Linked DNA regions of Persicimonas caeni. The protein of the gene in region 2 interacts with the protein of the main gene of each other region in a pairwise test. Links are inferred from orthologs where the notes say so. Each region holds a gene or a part of one and is shown on either strand. Other genes may lie near its edges. The genes, in order: leuS and ligA.

Evidence for each region.
Region 1: the proteins of ligA (region 2) and leuS interact in binary tests that used the Escherichia coli proteins (3 or more experiments, as listed by UniProt). The link is inferred for Persicimonas caeni from one-to-one orthologs.

Annotation. Positions count from the first base shown.
Region 1 is NZ_CP041186.1:6,565,275-6,575,202, reverse strand. Bases 3,448-6,569 are described here. They hold leuS (leucine--tRNA ligase), read left to right. Parts: upstream 3,448-3,772; coding sequence 3,773-6,367; downstream 6,368-6,569. Outside these bases: hemF (oxygen-dependent coproporphyrinogen oxidase), read right to left, coding at 1-474; FIV42_RS24350 (hypothetical protein), read right to left, coding at 495-1,712; FIV42_RS24345 (M23 family metallopeptidase), read left to right, coding at 1,780-2,805; FIV42_RS24335 (alpha-ketoacid dehydrogenase subunit alpha/beta), read left to right, coding at 7,204-9,396; FIV42_RS24330 (4a-hydroxytetrahydrobiopterin dehydratase), read right to left, coding at 9,625-9,909.
Region 2 is NZ_CP041186.1:3,442,882-3,452,680, reverse strand. What follows is about bases 4,281-7,273. They hold ligA (NAD-dependent DNA ligase LigA), read left to right. Parts: upstream 4,281-4,731; coding sequence 4,732-6,816; downstream 6,817-7,273. Other genes in these bases: FIV42_RS12765 (hypothetical protein), read right to left, coding at 6,841-7,273; FIV42_RS12775 (hypothetical protein), read right to left, coding at 4,281-4,493. In the rest of the region: FIV42_RS12800 (WYL domain-containing transcriptional regulator), read left to right, coding at 219-968; FIV42_RS12795 (2-hydroxymuconic semialdehyde dehydrogenase), read left to right, coding at 1,025-2,479; FIV42_RS12790 (RidA family protein), read left to right, coding at 2,482-2,898; panD (aspartate 1-decarboxylase), read right to left, coding at 2,970-3,377; FIV42_RS12780 (putative signal transducing protein), read right to left, coding at 3,526-3,996; more of FIV42_RS12775, read right to left, coding at 4,230-4,280; more of FIV42_RS12765, read right to left, coding at 7,274-7,377; FIV42_RS12760 (hypothetical protein), read left to right, coding at 7,628-8,599. UniProt on the Escherichia coli protein: DNA ligase that catalyzes the formation of phosphodiester linkages between 5'-phosphoryl and 3'-hydroxyl groups in double-stranded DNA using NAD as a coenzyme and as the energy source for the reaction.

The DNA.
Region 1 (9,928 bases), 3.1 Mb from region 2 along the record:
GTAGCGCGGGTAGAAGTCGGGGTGGTGCTTGTCGCAGGCCTCTTTGTGCACGCGGTGGAAATGCTCGGCGTCCTCTTCGAACAGGTACGCCGGGGTCAGGTCGGAGCCGCCGCCGAACCACCAGGAGCCGGGCTCGGAGCCGTCGCCGCGCTCGAAGTAGCGGTAGTTGGCGTGCACGGTGGGCGCCATCGGGTTGTGCGGGTGGATGACGAGGCTGACGCCTGTGGCCCAGAACGACAGGTCCTCGATGTGGCCGCCGCCGCCCATCTGGCGGGCGGCCTGCTCGCTCAGCTCGCCCTCGACGACCGAGACGCCGACGCCGGCCTTTTCGAAGATATTGCCCTCCTGGAGCACGCGGCTTCGGCCGCCTCCGCCGCCGGGGCGCTCCCACTCGTCCTCGCGAAACTCCATGCCGTCGAGTTCGGCCAGCGCGGTGGTGATATCGTCTTGGACCCCGAAGACGAGGTCGGTCATCTTTTTGCGGACGTCGAAGCTCACAGTTGGCCTTCCTTTTTTAGTTTTCGTAGCTCTTCTTGGACGCGATAGGCCTGCCGCTCGATGCGCTCGACGTACTTGCCGTACTGGGGCGCGCGGCCGGCGAAGAATGCGTGGTGATTCAAATACAATAGGTAGCCCGCCATCGCCTTGTCGCCGTCGCGGGCGTGCTCGTGGATGCGCTCGACGGTGTCGTCGACGTTGCGCTTGGCGCGGTGGGCGAGCTGGTTGGCCAGCCGGCGCGCCTCGAAGACGAGCACTTCGGCGCAGTCGGCGAACGGCTCGCGGCGCCACGGCTTCTGGGACAACAGGTCGTCGATCCGGTCGGCCTCGCCCCGCCAGCGCTTGGTGGTGTCGTAGAGCATCTCGTAGAAGTCGGGACGCTCACCGGCGAGGTCGGCGTAGAAGTCGTAGAACTTGGCGAATTGCTCGTCGAGGCGCGACTTGGCGGCGCGCAGCGAGCGAAACTCCCACCATTTTTTGAGTTCGTCGGTCAAGCGCCCGTCGAAGATATTCTTGACCGTCGCCAGCCAATCTTGCTTGGAGGCCTCGTCGACGTCGACGCCGCGCCCGATGGGCATCTGCTCGTCGGCGCTCACGGTCATCAGAAGCGGCTCGAGGTCCTCGCGCGACACGCGCCGGTCGTCGACCGAGCCGTGCACCACGAGCCCCAGCTCGCGCTCGGCCTGCTCGCGCTCCTCGTCGTCGAGCACCTCGCCCACCACCGCGGGCATCTCCTCGCCCTTGCGCACAAGTGCAGTCGAGTCGCCCTTGGGCCCGGCGCCCTTCTGGCGGCGCCCGCCGGGCAAGAGCTTTCGGTCGCGCACGGTCAGCGTGGGGATCTTTCGGCGGTGGCCGGTCTGGCGGTGGTCGCGGTAGAACTCCTGGATGGCCGCCAGGTTGTCCTCCAGAAAATCGGTGTAAGTGCCGTGGGCCTCGATGAGGTCGTCCAGGACGCTGTGGGCCTTCTCGAAGTCCTGCGGGGCCCGCGGCAAGATGCCGTGGTGGTCCATCAGGGCGAGGGCGTAGTCGCTCACGCCCAGGTCCCAGAAGACGTCGAACAGCGAGAGCGGCCGGCCGGCGTGGTCGACCTTCTCGAGCACCGCCTCGCGCAGGGCGAGCTGGCGCTTGCGGCGCTGGATCATCACCGCCGCGCTTCCGGCGCCGCCGCCGCTCAGCGCGATCAGCGTGATGATGAGGACGATGATGGGATCCACAGTTGACTCAGTCGGTCGGAGGGAGCAAGATCCACAAACCTAGAACACGCCCACGCAACGCCGTTCGATGCGTACACATTCCGCCGACAACATCGCCCCGAAGACGCCGCTGCCGGCCCTCTATGCGCTCGCCCTCTGCGTGCTCGCCGCCGTGGTGGCGGCCTCGGGCTGCACGGGCTTCGGCTCCACGCCGGTGTGCATGGCCGGCGCCAAGCTCGGGCCGCGCGGCAAATGTCAGACTCAGCGGGCGCCGCTGCACCATATCCCATTTAGAGAGGGTTTCAAGACGAAGGTCATGCAGGGCTTCCACGGCTACCTGAGCCACAAAGAAGACCTGGCCTTCTCCATCGACTACCGCTGCAAGGAGGGCACCCCTATCACCGCCTCGAAGAGCGGGCGGGTGTGGGCGATCCGCGAGGACAGCGACAAGGGCTGCCCCGATCCGTCGTGCGTCGAGGACGCCAACTACGTCATCCTGGACCACGGCGACGGCACCTACTCCGAGTACTACCACCTGCGCGAGCTGGGCGCGCTCGTCGAGCCCGGCGAGCAGGTCTGCGCCGGCCAGGTCATCGGCCTGTGCGGCAACACCGGCTTTTCGAGCGGCCCGCACCTGCACTTCGCGCTGACCGACTCCACCCGCCACACCGTGCCCGTGCGCATCTGGGAGGCGCGCGAGCGCGGCTACGGCTTCGTGGTCCCCGAGACCGAGTACACCTCCGAGAACAAAATCCGCGCCCAATGCCGCGACCGGGGCTTCTCGCAGATCCCCAAAGAGGCCTTCGCCCACCACGGAGTCATCCTCGACGGCGAGCTCCCCGCGGTCATCGACGACCCCGACCAGTCGCACCTCGTCCAGGGCACCTACCACGGCGACCACCCCAACATCGCCATCCACCGCAAGCTCATCGACGGCGGCAGCTGGATCGACGAATGCGTCCCCGTCGACGAAGACGGCGAGTTCTCCGCGCGCATCAAATGGCCCACCAAACGCTTCGAGGCGGGCACCTACTGGTTCATGATCACCGGCGCCGACAAGGATTGCTTGGCGCCCGGGTGGGCGTGGAGCTACAAGGTGCAGGTCTGGGAGTGATCGCGCCTGCGGCGCGGTCTTGGGTCTTGGTGGGTGGCTCGCAGGGGGTCGTAGCAAGCTCGCAGGGGGTCGCAGCAAACTCGCAGGGGGTCCCCGCGAAGTCTGCGTCCTTGTAGCGCGCTCGCCGTCCTTCCCGCGACGTCTATCGTCCTTGCGGCGCGCTCGCCGTCCTTCCCGCGACGTCTATCGTCTTTGCAGCACACTCGCCGTTCTTGCGGCGCGCTCGCCGCCCTTCCCTCGACGTCTATCGTCCCCGTAGCACGCTCGCCGTCCTTGCGGCGACGTCCATCGTCTTTGCAGCACACTCGCCGCGCTTGCGGCGCGCTCGCCGTCCTTCCCTCGACGTCCATCGTCCCCGTAGCGTGCTCGCCGTCCTTGCGGCGCGCGCGACGTCCTCGTAGCGCGCGCGGCGTCTTCCCCGCGACGGCGCGGGGTTTATCATGGGGCGACGGGCGCTCGAGATTCTTGGGGCGCTCTTTCCCCGGACTCCCTCCGCTTCGCTGCGGTCGCCCCGGGGCTACCGAGGCCTCGCAAACGGCGCTCGGCGCGGCGCCCCAACGGCGGGCGCCTTGGTGGTCTCACCGACACGTGTCCACGGGACCTACCAAGGCGCCGTAGTTTGGCGCCGCGCCGGAGTGAAGCGAAGCGAAACGAAGGCCTCGGTAGCCCGGGGCGACCGGAGGGAGTCCCGGGAGAACGCGCGCCTAGACTTGAAGCCCGGGGCACCTTGTTCTAAGTACGTCAACGTACGTTTTGTGGCTCATGTAAAGCCCTCGCCGTTCGAAACTTGGCGCTGATTCGCCACGGTTCTTGGTTTTTGGTTTTTGGTTCCATCCCGTCGATGCTCATCGCGAGTTGGAGAGTCGATGGCGCCCAAGAACCACTGCCGATGGCTTGTTCGACACGCTGCGGATAGCCCACACCAAGAACCAAGAACCAAGAACCAACCACCTATACAGAAGAGACCATGTCGAACTACAAGCCCGAAGAGATCGAGCCGAAGTGGCAGAAATTCTGGGAGGAGAACAAGACCTTCCAAGTCGAGGCCGACGAGAGCAAGCCCAAGTATTACGTCCTCGACATGTTTCCGTACCCGTCCGGCTCGGGCCTACACGTGGGCCACGTCGAGGGGTACACGGCCACCGACATCGTGGCGCGCTACAAGCGGGCGCGCGGGTTTAACGTACTCCACCCGATGGGGTGGGATGCGTTCGGGCTTCCCGCCGAGCAATACGCCATCAAGACGGGCACCCACCCGGCGGTCAAGACCGCCGAGAACGTGGCGACCTTCAAGCGCCAGCTCAAGGCGCTGGGCTTTAGCTACGACTGGGACCGCGAGATCAACACGACCGACCCGGGCTACTACAAGTGGACCCAGTGGATCTTCTTGCAGCTGTACCACCAGGGTCTGGCGTATGTGGCCGAGGTGCCTGTGAACTGGTGCCCCGCCCTGGGCACGGTGTTGGCGAACGAAGAGGTCATCGACGGCAAGAGCGAGCGCGGCGGCCACCCGGTCATCCGCAAGCCGATGCGCCAGTGGATGCTGGCGATCACCGAGTACGCCGACCGCCTGCTCGAGGATCTCGACGACATCGACTGGCCCGAGCACCTCAAGGACATGCAGCGCAACTGGATCGGCAAGTCGAAGGGCGCCGAGGTCGACTTCGCGGTCGACCCGGAGTCGGCCGACGGGCTCGAGGCCAATATCCGCGTGTTCACCACACGTCCCGACACCCTGTTCGGCGCCACCTACATGGTCCTGTCGCCCGAGCACCCGCTGGTCGACGAGCTGACCGACGAGGAGCACAAGCTCGAAGTCGAGGCGTACAAGAAAGAAGCCGCCATGAAGAGCGAGCTGCAGCGCACCGAGCTCCAAAAGGAGAAGTCGGGCGTGTTCACCGGCGCGTACGCCATCAACCCGGTCAACGACGAGAAGATCCCCATCTGGGTCGCCGACTACGTGCTCATGAGCTACGGCACCGGCGCCATCATGGCCGTGCCCGCCCACGACGAACGCGACTGGGAGTTCGCCAAAAAGTACGACATCGAGATCCGCGAGGTCGTCTCGGGCGGCGACGTCCAGGAGGAGGCCTACACGGGCGACGGCGAGTTGGTGAACTCCGGCTTGATCGACGGCCTGTCGGTCCCCGACGCCAAAAAGAAGATCACCGCGTGGCTCGAGGACGAGGGCAAGGGCAAGGGCACCATCAACTACAAGCTGCGCGACTGGCTGTTCAGCCGCCAGCGCTACTGGGGCGAGCCCTTCCCCATCATCCACCGCGACGACGGCGAGACGGTGCCGCTGCCCGAAGAGCAGCTGCCGCTGGAGCTCCCCGAGGTCGAGAAATACGAGCCGAGCGGCACCGGCGAGTCGCCCTTGGCGACCATCGACGAGTGGGTCGAGACGGTCGACCCCGAGTCGGGCATGACCGCGCGCCGCGAGACGAACACCATGCCGCAGTGGGCCGGCTCGTGCTGGTATTACCTGCGCTACCTCGACCCGCACAACGACGAGGAGCCCTGGGCCGAGAAGAAAGAAAAATACTGGATGCCCGTCGACCTATACGTCGGCGGCGCCGAGCACGCCGTGCTGCACCTTCTGTACGCGCGTTTCTGGCACAAGGTCCTGTACGACGTGGGCGTCGTCAGCACCAAAGAGCCGTTCCAGCGGGTGGTCAACCAGGGCATGATCCTGGGACGCACCTACCGGTACGCGGTCGACGAGAACGGCGAGCCGTTCAGCATGGTCGGCTACGACGGCGAGGTCGAAGCGCAAAGGGAGCGCGTCATCGCCCCCACCGACGTGCGCTGGGATAACGACACCCCGATGCACCCCGAGCACGACATCGAGCTCGACGTGCTCACCGAGAAGATGTCGAAGTCGCGCGGCAACGTCATCAACCCCGACGACGTCATCAAAGACTACGGCGCCGACTCGCTCAGGCTCTACGAGATGTTCATGGGCCCGCTCGAGCAGACCAAGCCGTGGGACCCGCGCGGGGTCAACGGCGTGCACCGCTTCCTGTCGCGCATCTGGCGCCTGACGGTGGGCGAGGACGGCGAGCTTAGCGACAACGTGCTCGACTACGAGCCGTCGGGCGACGAGCAGCGCGAGCTGCACAAGACCATCAAGAAGGTCACCGAGGACACCGGCAACCTGGACTTCAACACCGCCATCGCGGCGATGATGGAGTTCGTCAACTTCCTGTACAAACAGGACGACGTCAGCAAGCAGACCCTCGAGGCGCTGACCGTCATGGTCGCCCCGTACGCCCCGCACACGGCCGAAGAGCTGTGGGAGAAGCTGGGCAACGAGCCGTCGGTCGCCAACGCGGCCTGGCCGGAGTACGAAGAGGAGCTGACCAAAGAGGACACCGTCGAGGTGGCCGTGCAGGTCATGGGCAAGGTGCGCGGTGTGATCGAAGTGCCCGTCGACGCCGACGAGGAGACCGCCGTGGCGGCCGCCCGCGCCGAAGACAACGTCGAGCGCCACCTGGAGGGCAAGACGATTCGCAAGGTGATCTGGGTGCCGGGTCGGATCTTGAACTTCGTGGCGAACTGACTCTTCGAGTTTGCAGTCCCTTGCTTTTTGGCGGGGCCCCTCCGTCGGCTTGGCTACGCCGCGCCGACACCTCCCCGAGGCCTGAACGACGGCCCGGGGAGGTTTTTGCGCGTCTGGACCTGTTTCCTTTCCTGCAATCCCCTTTCGGTGCGAGTGCTTTCAGCTCTCGCTGGCGAGGGCAAGATGCCCACGCACCGAACCTTCTTTCGGGGCGAGTGCTTTCAGCTCTCGCTGGCGAGGGCAAGATGCCCACGCACCGAACCTTCTTTCGGGGCGAGTGCTTCCAGCTCTCGCTTACGAGGGCAAGATGCCCACGCACCGAACACATCGCGCTGTCGTCTTTCGGTGCGAGTGCTTCCAGCGCTCGCTTAAGAGGGCAAGATGCCCACGCACCGAACCTTCTTTCGCTGCGAGTGCCCCTCAGCGTCCGAAGTTTGACATGTGGCAGCTTGGCGAGGGGCTCCTTCCCGTGCGCAACGCCACGGGGTGTTTTTTGCGCGTCTGAATCACATTCCTTTCCTGCAATCCCCCTCCCCCGCGCGTCGTTCGCGCGAGGGAGGTGCCGAGCGTCTTCTGCGAGGCGGAGGGGACGCGTCGACAAGCAAGGAACGCCGATAACGCAGCGCGTCATACAAGAAGCACGCCAACACCCTATTTCCCTCCCTTGTCCCGCGCGTAACGCCTGTGCTAACACTTCCTTCCGGAAGACAAATTTCTCGATTTCAGGCGTGTGTCGAGAATCCGTAAGGGCGTCAGATTCCTGCGAAACTGGGCCCTCACAGCGGTACGGAGCATCCTCGCGCGCCGCACAATCATAAGGCGGGAAGAGGCAAAAAATGGCGACGAATATCGAGGGAAGTTCGGCAGACGAAATCCAGGCGAAGGCGAATGACGGCGCCGGCGGCGAGGCGAAGGCCCCTGCGGGCGACGGTGCATCGACCGACAAGTACGGCGGGCTGAGCCCCGACGAGTTGGTCCAGCTCTTTCGCGACATGTATACCTCGCGAAAGCTCGACGACGCTGAGATCAACCTGAAGCGCCAGCAAAAGATCTATTTCCAGATCTCGGGCGCCGGCCACGAAGCCGCGCTTGTGGGCGCAGCCAAGGCGATGAAGGCGGGCTACGATTGGTTCTACCCGTACTACCGCGACCGCGCCCTGTGCGTGGCGTTGGGTATGACCCCGCTGGAAGTCTTGGCCGAAGCCGTCGGCTCGAGCGAAGACCCCAACTCCGGTGGCCGCCAGATGCCGGCGCACTGGGGCCACAAAGACCTCAACATCGTCAGCCAGTCCTCGTGCACCGGCACCCAGGAATTGCAGGCCGCCGGCGCCGCCGAAGTCGGCCGCATCATGAGCCAGGTCGACGAGCTCAAGGACAAGACCGACCTCTACAAAGACGACGAGGTGGTCTACGTCTCCATCGGTGACGGCGCGTCGAGCGAAGGTGAGTTCTGGGAGGCGATCGGCACCGCGTCGACCTACAAGCTTCCGGTCATCTTCATGGTCGAGGACAACGGCTACGCCATCAGCGTGCCGAGCACCGAGCAGGTCCACGGCGGCTCGATTTCGAAGGCCTGCGCCGGCTTCGAGAACCTCTACATCACCGAGTACGACGGCTGCGACCCCATCGAGAGCTACGTCGAGGCCAAAAAGGCCGTCGAGTACGCCCGTTCGGGCAAGGGCCCGGCGCTTCTGCACGCCCACGTCATCCGCCCCTACAGCCACTCGATGTCGGACGACGAGAAGATGTACAAGCCCGACGCCGAGCGTGAGGCCGAGGCGGCCAAGGACCCGATCAAGACCTTCCCCGAGTTCCTCGTCGCCGAGGGCATCCTGACCGAAGAAGGCGTCGAAGAGGTCAAAGCCGAGGTCGAGCAGGCCGTGCGCGACGCGGTCGACGAGGCGCTCGAGCTGCCCACCCCGCATCCCGACACGGTGCTCGACTACGTGTGGAGCCCCGACGTCGACCCCACGAGCGACGAGTTCGACGTCGAGCCCCAGTGGGACGAGGAAGGCGGCGAGAAGACGATGGTCGACCTTCTGAACAACACGATGCGCACCGAGATGCGCCGCGACCCGCGCATCGTCATCTTCGGCGAGGACGTCGCCGACGTGACCAAGCAGGAGCTCGAGGGCGAGGTCAAGGGCAAGGGCGGCGTCTTCAAGGTCACCCACGGCCTGCAGTCCGAGTTTGGCTACCGCCGCGTGTTCAACAGCCCGCTGGCCGAGGCCAACATCATCGGCCGCGCCATCGGTATGGCCACCCGCGGCTTGAAGCCGGTCGTCGAGATCCAGTTCTTCGACTATATCTGGCCCGCCTACATGCAGCTCAAAAACGAGCTGTCCAACATGCGCTGGCGCTCGAACAACGCGTTCAGCGCGCCGGTGGTGGTGCGCGTGCCCATCGGCGGCTACCTCAAGGGCGGCGCCCCGTATCACAGCCAGTCGGGCGCGGTGCTCTTCACCCACATCCCGGGCCTGCGCGTGGTGATGCCGTCGACCGCGGCCGACGCCGCCGGCTTGTTGCGAACGGCCATTCGCTGCGAGGACCCGGTCATGTTCCTCGAGCCCAAGCACCTGTACCGTCAGACCTACAACAAGTCGTTCAACCCCGGCGAGGACTACACCATCCCGTTCGGCAAGGCGAAGACGGTGCGCGAGGGCAACGACCTGACGATCATCACCTACGGCTCGACCGTCGAGCGCAGCCGCCGCGCGGTCAAGAAGACCGGCATCGACGCCGAGATCATCGACCTGCGCAGCCTGCAGCCGTACGATTGGGACGCCATCGCCAACTCGGTCAAGAAGACCAACAAGGCGCTGGTGGTCTACGAAGACGGCAAGAGCTGGGGCTACGGCACCGAGATTGCCACCCGCATCGGCGACGAGTTGTTCGAGTACTTGGACGGCCCGGTCAAGCGCGTGGCCGCCATGGACAGCTTCGTGGCGTATCACCCGGACCTGGAGGACCGGATCCTTCCGCAGATCGACGATATTGCGGAGGCGGTGGAGTGGTTGGATAAGTATTGAGGTCCCTTGCTTGCTGGGAGGTCCCCTCCGGGGGCTCAGCTACGCTTCGCCCCCACCTCCCCTCTCGCTGGAAAACGCGCTGGGGAGGGGATTGCAGCTCTGGAAAGCTCATCTTTCCTGCAATCCCCTTCCCCTGCGCGTTTTTTTGCGCCTGGGGAAGTGCCTCGCGCAGTCTGCGAGGCGAAGGGGACGCTGCGAGAAGCAAGGGATTGCGAAACCGCAGAACCCTCACACCTCGAGATCGATCTTCGCCGCCAGATCGAAATCCTTGTGCGTCAGCCCACCCGAGTCATGCGTCGTCAGCGATAACTCGACGGTGTTGTAGACGTTGAAGATCTCCGGGTGGTGGTCGGCTTCTTCGGCGTGGTTGGCGATACGGTTGATGAAGTCGATGGCGTCCATGAAGCTCTCGAATTCGATGCTCCGCTCGATGGAGTCGTCGACCCACTCCCAGTCCTCGATTTCTTCGAGGCGCTCTTCGATCTCTTCTTCAGACAGTAGTTCTGGGGCCATGCTGTTTACCTTAAACAGT
Region 2 (9,799 bases):
GACGACCGTATGGCCCGCATGAATCACCGCCGCCGACTGAGTCAGCAGAGCTCCGACCGAGATCGAAGCTTCGTGATGTCGGACGGCGAGTGTTCATGCGGATTCGCGAGAAGGTAATCAGGTAGTATTAGTCACCCTTCCCCTATTGGCATTTCCACCCGATTTTGCCATGATCCGGGCGAGTTTACCCTCATTTGCGTACTACCAGGAGCATTTTCGTGCCGAAAGACGGGCCATTTAGTATCCCGACCATCAGGGGACGCATCGCCGAGAAGCTCGACAAAGCCTCGGCGCGGGTCGACGAGGGCGAGGAGGAGATGGAGTTTCCGCCCTCGCCGGCGGAGGTCGCGCTGCGCACGTCCGAAGAGCGCGGGGTCGTGGCCCTGGCGTGCCTGATTCTCGAGAACCTACGCGAGCACGGCGGAACGCGCGCGCCCAAGCGGCCGCTCGAGACCGTGCTGCGAAAGACCCTCGCCTCCTTCGGCCCCAAAGAGGTCATGGACATCGAGGTCGAGGCCTACGAGATCTTGTTGTGGCTCGGCAGCACGATCGACCCGGAGTGGTCGCAGCAATCGTCGAGCGACGTCGATCAGATCGGCGAAAACTCGAGCTACGACGAGCTCATTCGCTGGGCCATCGGCGGCAACCACGACCTCGAGATGGACTACTACAGCCGCGGCCGCGGCGAATTGACCCATCGGCGAGTCACCCCTATCAGCCTCGACGCCGAGACGTACCTGCACGCCTACTGCCATCTTCGCCGCGACGAGCGCGTCTTTCGCATCAGCCGAATCGCCGACCTGCGGCCGATGGGCGGCTGGAGCAAGCACAGGCGACGCCAGGGAGCCGAAACCAAGGCGAAGACGCAAGCGGAGCCCAAACCGAAGCCGGCCGAAGCCTCCAAGCCGACCCAAAAGCCCGACGACTCCAACGACGACAACCCCCAAATGAGCCTCCTCGACGGGTGACCGGGCCTTCCAAGACCCTAGACCCCTAGACCCCTAGACCCCTAGACCCACCCTCCATGTTCAAACACTTCATCAACGGCGAATTCGTCCCCTCCACGTCGGGACGCACCTTCGACAACATCAACCCCGTCACCGGCGAGCTGGTCGGCAAGGTCGCCGAGGGCGGCGAAGAGGAGGTCGATCGCGCCGTCGCGGCCGCCCAGCGCGCCCTCGAAGGCCCCTGGGGCACGATGCCTAGGCTCGAGCGACTCGACCTGTTGGAGAAGGTCGCCGAGGGGATCGAGGCGCGCTTCGACGACTTTCTGGCCGCCGAAATCGCCGACACCGGCAAGCCCAAGCGCTTCGCCTCCAAGGTCGATATCCCGCGCGGGGCGGCCAACCTGAAGTTCTTCGCGAACCTGGCGCGCAACCTCGAGTCGCAGTCGTACACGATGGACACCTCCGACGGCGGCAAGGCCCTGAGCTACGTGCTCCGCGAGCCGGTCGGCGTGGTCGGGGTCATCTCGCCGTGGAACCTGCCGCTGCTCTTGCTCACCTGGAAGCTCGGCCCGGCGCTCGCCATGGGCAACACGGTGGTGGTCAAGCCGTCGGAGGAGACGCCCGGCACGGCCACGCTGCTTGGAGAGGTCTTCGACGAGGTGGGCGTGCCGCCCGGCGTCTACAACGTCGTCAACGGGCTCGGCCCCAACTCCGCCGGCGAAGCGATTACGCGCCACCCGGGCATCTCGGCGATCACGTTCACCGGCGAGAGCCGCACCGGCCAGATCATCCAGAAAGCCTCGGCCGAATCGCTCAAGTCGCTCTCGTTCGAGCTCGGCGGCAAGAACCCGGCGCTCATCTTCGCCGACTGCGACTTCGACGCCGCCGTGGCCGGCACGACGCGCTCGGTCTTCGCCAACTGCGGGCAGGTCTGCCTGTGCTCCGAGCGCGTCTATGTCGAGCGCCCCATCTTCGACGACTTCGTGGCCGCGCTCAAAGAGAAGGCCGAGGACCTGAAGATGGGCGACCCGTTCGACGAGGCGACCGGGTTCGGCCCGCTCATCTCCGAGGAGCACCGCCAGAAGGTCCTCTCGTACTACGAACTCGCCCGCGAGGAGGGCGCCACGGTGGTCACCGGCGGCGGCATCCCCGAACTCGACGCGCCCTACTCGAACGGGTTTTACGTCGAGCCCACGATTTGGACTGGCCTGGCCGACGACGCGCGGTGTATGCGCGAGGAAGTCTTCGGGCCGGTCTGCCACATCCGCCCGTTCGACACCGACGACGAGGCGATCGCGCTCGCCAACGACAGCGACTACGGACTCGCCGCGGCGATCTGGACGCAAAACCTCGAGCGCGCCCATAAGGTCGCCGCCCGGGTCGAGACCGGCATGGTCTGGCTCAACACCTGGTTTTTACGCGACCTTCGCACCCCGTTCGGCGGCGTGAAGCTCAGCGGCGTCGGCCGCGAGGGCGGCATGCACTCGCTCGACTTCTATAGCGAATTGAAGACTGTTTGCACCAAGCTGTAGCCATGACCAAATCATATACTGTCGAAGAACTCGCCCAGCCCCTGGCCCACTACCCGCACGCGCGGCGCGTCGGTGACCTGATCTTTGTGTCCGGCGTGTCGTGCCGTCGCGCCGACAACACCCACAAGGGCGTGACCATCCACGAGGACGGCACAGTCGAAAAGAATATCGGCGAGCAGGCCGAGGCCGTGCTCGACAATATCGACCGCATCCTCAACGAGGCCGGCTCCGGGCTGGGCGACGTGGTCGACATCACCGTCTTCCTCGTCGACATGGACGACTACGGCGGGTTCAACGAGGTCTACAACCGCTACTTCGACGCCGAGACCGGCCCCACGCGCACCACCGTGGCCGTGCACCAACTTCCCCACCCCAATCTGCTGGTCGAACTGAAGGTCGTCGCCTACGCGCCTCAGTAACTCCCCCAAGACACAAAAAAGGCGGACGACAAGCGTCCGCCTTTTGGAGAAGCCGCGTTGCGCCGGCCGGCTCAGCTGCCGGTGGCGTCGTATTTGGCGGGCATCTTCGGGCCCGGAGTCTCGGGCTCCGTGCTCACGATTTTGTTGTTCTCGTCGACGCGCACGCATTTGCCGACGTGGTTGCGCGCCTCTTCGCCGTCCATCTGCACGTAGGTGCACAGGATGACGATGTCGCCCGGGTCGTTCAGGTGGGCGGCAGCGCCGTTGACGCAAATGACGCCCGAGCCCGACGGGCCGGGGATGGCGTAGGTTTCGAGGCGAGTGCCCTGGGTGACGTTCCAGATGCAGATCCACTCGTAGGGCAGGATATCGGCTGCCTCGAGAAGATCGGTGTCGATCGTGACGCTTCCCTCGTAGTGGAGGTCGGCGTGAGTCACTGTGGCGCGGTGAATCTTGCTGTACATCATCTTACGGCGCATAACAGCGATACTCCGTGTGGTATTTATAGAACTCTCGAGCGGCCTATCGAGTCGAACCGCCCGTCTCGTGCGCTTCTTCGGCGCGTCGTTATAACAGAGAAATCCGGCCTCGTCGAGAAGGCAACCCGCGAGCCGGGTGAGCGTCGATTCAGCGAAACAGCTTCATCTTCCACGACCTGCCGCAGCCGCGGCACGACCAGCGTCGGCTCAAAAAGGGCACCGGGATGCCCAGCAGCAAAATCGACAGGAAGATGAGCGGCCGGGAGAATTTCTCGTAGAAGACCTCGGTCGACCCGCATGAGGGGCAACTGTGGGCGTCGTCGTCGGCCTGGCTGCCGTCGAAGGTCCAGTCGGGGTCGACGGCCGTCCAGTCGATATCGTCGCGTTCGCTCTGGTGGCGCTCCAACTCCTCCTCGACGAGCACTCGCGCGCGCTGGGCGTCGGCGGCGCGCACCTGCAACTTCACGCCCCCGATGGCGTTCGAGTAAAACCAGTTGGCGCTGATGGTGTGCGCGTCGGCCAGAAAACAGGGAATCCCCTCGGTCTCGAGGCGCGCGCGGACCAGATGTCCTTCAATGGGTTGGCTGAACGTGGCAACGGTGATCAGGCTATTCGACATAAAGCTCACATCGCGAAAACAAGCCAGCGCCGGAGGGCGTGACGCAGCGTCACTTTAAGGCTAGGGCGAAGCGCCGTGAAGCATCTTCTCGGCCGCGCTCGCCCGCCAAGGGCCTCCAGCCTTCAAGAAACTGACGGTCGCGTCGCCAAATTTCGGACATTCATGTCATGGCTGGTGCAACGATTGCCCCGTTCGCGATGGGCGTCACTGCTGTGAACTTTTTGCGTACCGGCTTACTCGGTCCCCGCCTGCCGAGCCTTGCGCGCACGCACCGCGGCGTTCCAGACCCGCTGGATCGTCTCGATGAGCCCCAACCCCTCGCGAGACGCCGAGTTGAGCACCAGAGTGCGCCCACGGTCGTATGAGGCGCATACAAGGCGGTCGCCGTAAAAGACGCGCACGTCGTTCGAGGACCCTTCGTTGACCAGCCGCGCGATGGTGCCGGCGAGGCGGTAGCGTTCTGCGTCGGACGACTTTTGCTGGTGTTTGTTCGCCATAGCTCGTTCTCCTCAGGTGGTTCGTCTACCCAGATAAGCAGCAAGTCCCGTGCCAACAAGACTCGCGCCTCTCCGTACCAACGCAGCAAATCACCCTTGGATCTAATATGCCTCCCCGGTGGCCTGCGCTTGGCCCGTGCTTGGCCTGCGCTTGGCTCGCGCTTGGCCAGACAAGCCCGCTTTAACCCGCACGTCTCGTGCTGACATTGCGCTCGAACTGCTATGACGGGAGCAAATGATGAATGCCGACAATCCCTTTGTCAGAGATCCGCAGCTCGACTTCGACGACGTCGACACCTTGAGCGACGACCAAGCCAGAGAGCAGGTCGAGAGGCTTCGCGAGGCGCTCGACTTCCACGATTACCGCTACTACGTCCAAAACGACCCGGTGATCGCCGATCGCGCCTACGACCAGCTCTTCCGTCGGCTCGAAGCGCTCGAGGAGGCCTTCCCCGAGCTGCAGTCGCCGAATTCGCCCACCCGCCGCGTCGGCGCCGAGCCGCTCGACTCGCTCGAGCGTGTCGAGCACGTCGCCCCGATGCTCAGCCTCAACGCCGAGTTCGAGGCCGACAACGTCGCCGGGTTCGACAAGTTCATCCGCGACAACCTCGACGGCGGCGAGTTTACCTACGTGTGCGAGCCCAAATTCGACGGCCTCTCCGTCGAGATTCTCTATGAAAATGGCGAGCTTACCCGCGCCTCTACCCGCGGCAACGGCGAAGAAGGCGAGCTCGTCACCGACAACGTGCGCACCATCCACGCGGTGCCCCTGCGGCTGCAGGGCGACGATTATCCCGACTTTTTGGCGGTGCGCGGCGAGGTGCTCATGCCCAAGTCGGGCTTCCAGGAGCTCAACAAGCGGCGCATCGAGCGCGGCGACGACCCGTTCGCCAACCCGCGAAACGCCGCCGCCGGCACCGTGCGCCTGCTCGACCCGTCGCAGGTCGCCCAGCGTCCGCTCGACATCTTCTTTTACGACGTGATGGACGCCTCCGCGCCGGTCGCCGAGACCGAGTGCCGCGTGCTCGACCGCTTTCCCAGGTGGGGCCTCAAGATCGACGAGCACAGCCGCCGCTGCGAGACCCTCGAGGAGGTCGAGGCGTTCTACGCCAGCCTCGAGGAGGTGCGCGACGAGCTCGACTACGAGATCGACGGGATGGTCATCAAGGTCAACGAGTTCGCCCACCGTGAGCGCCTGGGCGTGCGCTCGCGCAGCCCCAGGTGGGCGCTGGCGTGGAAGTTCACGCCCAAAAAGGAGATCACCACCCTCGAGCAGATCGTCGTGCAGGTCGGCCGCACCGGCAAGCTCACCCCCGTGGCGCTGCTCGACCCGGTCGACGTGGGCGGGGTGACCGTCAGCCGGGCGACCTTGCACAATATCGAGGAGGTCCACGCCAAAGACGTGCGCGTGGGCGACACCGTGCGCATCCAGCGCGCCGGCGACGTGATCCCGGAGGTCGTCGAGCGAATTGATACAGCCAACGAGAAGGGCGGCGAGGACGAGCGCGGCGAGCCCTTCGAGATGCCCGAGCACTGCCCGAGCTGCGGCGCCGAGGTCGTGCGCGAGGGGCCCAATCACTTCTGCCCCAACGGCATGAGCTGCCCGGCGCAGCTACGCGGGCGCATCCAGCACTTCGCCGCGCGCAACGCCATGGACATCGAGGGCCTGGGCGAAGAGACCGTCGAGCAGCTCGTCTCGCGCGAGATGGTCCGCTCCATCCCCGACCTGTACGAACTCGACGTCGACGCTATCGCCGGCCTCGAGCGCTTCGCCGACAAGTCTGCCCGAAAGCTCTACGACAATATCCAGGGCTCCAAAAAGGTCCGCCTCCATCGCTTTTTGTTCGCCCTCGGCATCCCCATGGTCGGCCAGCATACCGCTCGCCTCTTAGCCGAGGCGTTCGGCTCGCTCGACGCCCTTCGTGATGCGGACGAAGAGGCGTTGTTGGAGGTGTCGGGTGTGGGCTCGGAGATCGCCGGCAGCGTGGTCGACTTCTTCGACGAGGAGCAAAACGAGCGCGCCCTCGAGCGCCTCTTCGACATGGGCTTGGAGCTCGAAGAGCCACCGTCGGCAGGCGGCGAAGCAGAGCGCCCGCTCGAGGGCAAGAAGTTCGTCTTTACGGGGAGCCTCGCCGACTTCACGCGCAGCGAGGCGAAGCGGCGCGTCGAAGATCTCGGCGCGCGCGCCACCTCCAGCGTCAGCGGAGAGACCGATTATGTGGTCGTGGGTGACAACCCGGGCAGCAAGCTCGACCAGGCGCGGGAACTCGGCGTCGAGATCTTGGACGAAGAGGCGTTCGGCGAGCTCTTGTCGGGTCTCTAGATGCTTGTCGGGTCTAGATGCAAGCTAGCGCGCGTCGATAAAGCCGCCGCCGGCCTGCGGACGCCCGCCGTAGGGCGGCTGCATCTCGTAGTCCTCGAGGCTCAACCCGGCGACGATATTGAGCGCGTCTTCCATCTCGCGCAGCCACTGGGTGGGAAGCTGCATGAGCCGGTAGGTGCACCCGGCGCCGGTGCACGTGTCGCGCACGCAGACGAACCGGTACGGCACCGTCTGGCGGCGAAGCGCGCGGTTGACCCCGTCGAGCACCTGGCGCACCGCCGTCTGCAGGGTGGCGGTGATGGGCTGCTCGTAGTCGAGGCGCAGCTCGAAGCGGCTGCCTTCGACCTCGAACGAAAAGATCTCGCAGGTGCCGTTCTCGACGTGATCGATCTCGCCGAACTGGAACGACTCTGCTCCAAGCGTGGCCATCTTCTGGAGCAACTGCCTCCCCAGCCCGTTCGGGCCGAGCACGCGCGTCCAATCGAGCTCGTTGAGGGTTAAGTCGACATCAAACGCGAAACTGTCTTGTTTCAAGAGTTCGATCTTGGCCTGTGTGTCCACGTTTCAACTCCCTCGCAGCGTGATTACGTCGAAATGGCGCGACCGCTTTACACCAAAACAACCCGCGGTGCATTAAAATTAATAGACACATGTCAAAACGCGGGCAATAGATGACAGGCGAGGCAGCTTGCCAAAATCGTGCCAAGAGATAGTGAATTTCTTTGGCGTCGGGACAGTCTCACCGTACAACTGAGAACGTGGAACTGACCGATTGTATGGCTTCGAGGGCAGGCAGATGAAGTACGCAAAGATGAGTCGAATGACTGTGGTGGCGCTCGCGGCGGCGACGAGCATGTTGTTGGCCCACCAGGGCGTGGCCAGCGCCGAGTCGGCGCCCGACGCCGAGCTCGCCCGCTCGGGCGGCGCGGCGCCCGGCTCGACCGACGAGGGCCACGCCGGAGCCCGCACCCGGCGCTCCTACGAGACGGACAGCTCCTCGGAGTCCGACTCGAAGTCGAAATCCCGCTCGCGCTCCCGGTCGCGCTCGCGCTCCAAAAAGTCGAAGAACACCTCGGTCAAAAAGCCCTCCTCGAGGTCCACCAAAACGAGCAGCCGAAAGCCTCGCCGAAAGCGCTCGCGCGAGGTCACCGCCACGGTCGACGTGGGCGTGGGCCCGGCGTTCTACGCCTTCGGCAACCCGCTGAGCGGCGGTGCGCTGCTGTCGGGCCCGATCTACGAAGACCAGCCCTGGCACTACGGGCTTCGCTTCGACGCCGCCGCGATCATCGACTACGAGTTCTACCGCAAAAACCGCCACCTCGTGCCTCGTAAGTACCGGGGCATGTTCAAGCCCGACACCGAGATCCGCTACGCCCCGGCGGCCGTGGCGCTGATCCCGCGCAATATCTACTTCTCCCCCAAGACCAAGAATACCGGCGTCTACGGCGCCACCTGGGAGCTCGCTCGCCTGGGCCTCTCCCTCGTCAAGACCTCGTCGACGCGGCTAAGCGTGGGCGCCGGCGCGCTGCTCACCTACGCCTACATCGACTCTGACGTCTTCGAGTCGACCCACTTTCTGCGCCCGGGCGCCAGCGTCGGCGTCGAATTGGGCACGATGTTCTCGGAGACCTGGGGCATGAGCCTGGGCTGGGACTCGAACTTCTACCTGCCCCAAAATATCGGCGGCTCCATCCTCGAAGGCGACGACGACGACGCCCTGTGGCACGTCGGCGAGGGCTTTTTGATGATCCATTATCGCTTTCCGTACACCACGAAGCTTTGATACGCGCCTTGCAGGACACAAGCGTCTGCTATCGAAGTGAGCTCCACGCCTTGCAGGTCACAAGCGTCTGCTATTGAAGTAGAACTAGTATTGAAGGGCGGACGATTCGTTCCTCCATTGCGTGCGGCGACGTTCGGGTCGCTATCGAAGTGAGCTCCACGCCTTGCAGGTCACAAGCGTCTGCTATTGAAGTAGAACTAGTATTGAAGGGCGGACGATTCGTTCCTCCATTGCGTGCGGCGACGTTCGGGTCGCAGGAGAGTTTACACCTCTTCTGCGACCCGAGCGTATGTGACGCACAGGAGTCGCAACTCGTCCGCCCTTCAATGCTAGTTCCTTCAATAGAAGGCCGGCGTCGCTTGTAAGGCGCCCGCCGACACCCGTAAGGCGCCCGCCGACACCCGTCTGTAGCCCGCCGACACCCGTCTGTAGCCCGGCGTCACTCGTAAGGCGCCCGCCGAGCTGTGTCTGTAGCCCGCCAAGCTGTGTCTGTAGCTCGCCGAGCTGTGTCTGTAGCTCGCCGAGCTGTGTCTGTAGCCCGCCGAGCTGTGTCTGTAGCCCGCCGAGCTGTGTCTGTAGCTCGCCGAGCTGTGTCTGTAGCCCGCCGAGCTGTGTCTGTAGCCCGCCGAGCTGTGTCTGTAGCCCGCCGAGCTGTGTTTGTACCCAAGCAAGATCCGCCAGGCGCCCAGGTTTGATCAGCGATCGCCCGTCCAGGGGTGACGAGGCCGTTCGAGACCGCCGGGGTGACTCAACGCCCCGGCAATGGCATACCTCCCCCTTTCCCCAGCGATGCGGGCGCTTTTTTGGAGGGAGCCGGGGTCCGTCTCGGGCCCCGCACGTGTTCGAGCAAGGCGCGTGCCTTGCCTCAGACACGCGACAACACGGCGCCTGACACCGCGTCGACGGCTCCGTGATCGTGATCGTCGTCGTGATCGGCGGTTGTCGTTCGCGGCGAGACAAACGGCCGATCACGATCACGACGACGATCACGGCCGCACAACACGGTGCCTGACACCGCGTCGACGGCTCCGTGATCGTGATCGTGATCGTCGTCGTGATCGGCGGTTGTCGTTCGCGGCGAGACAAACGGCCGATCACGATCACGATCACGACGACGATCACGGCCGCATAACACGGTGCCTGACACCTCACCGTCAACCCACTTCGTGGGCCTCGATGGACGGGTTCGCCGACCACAAC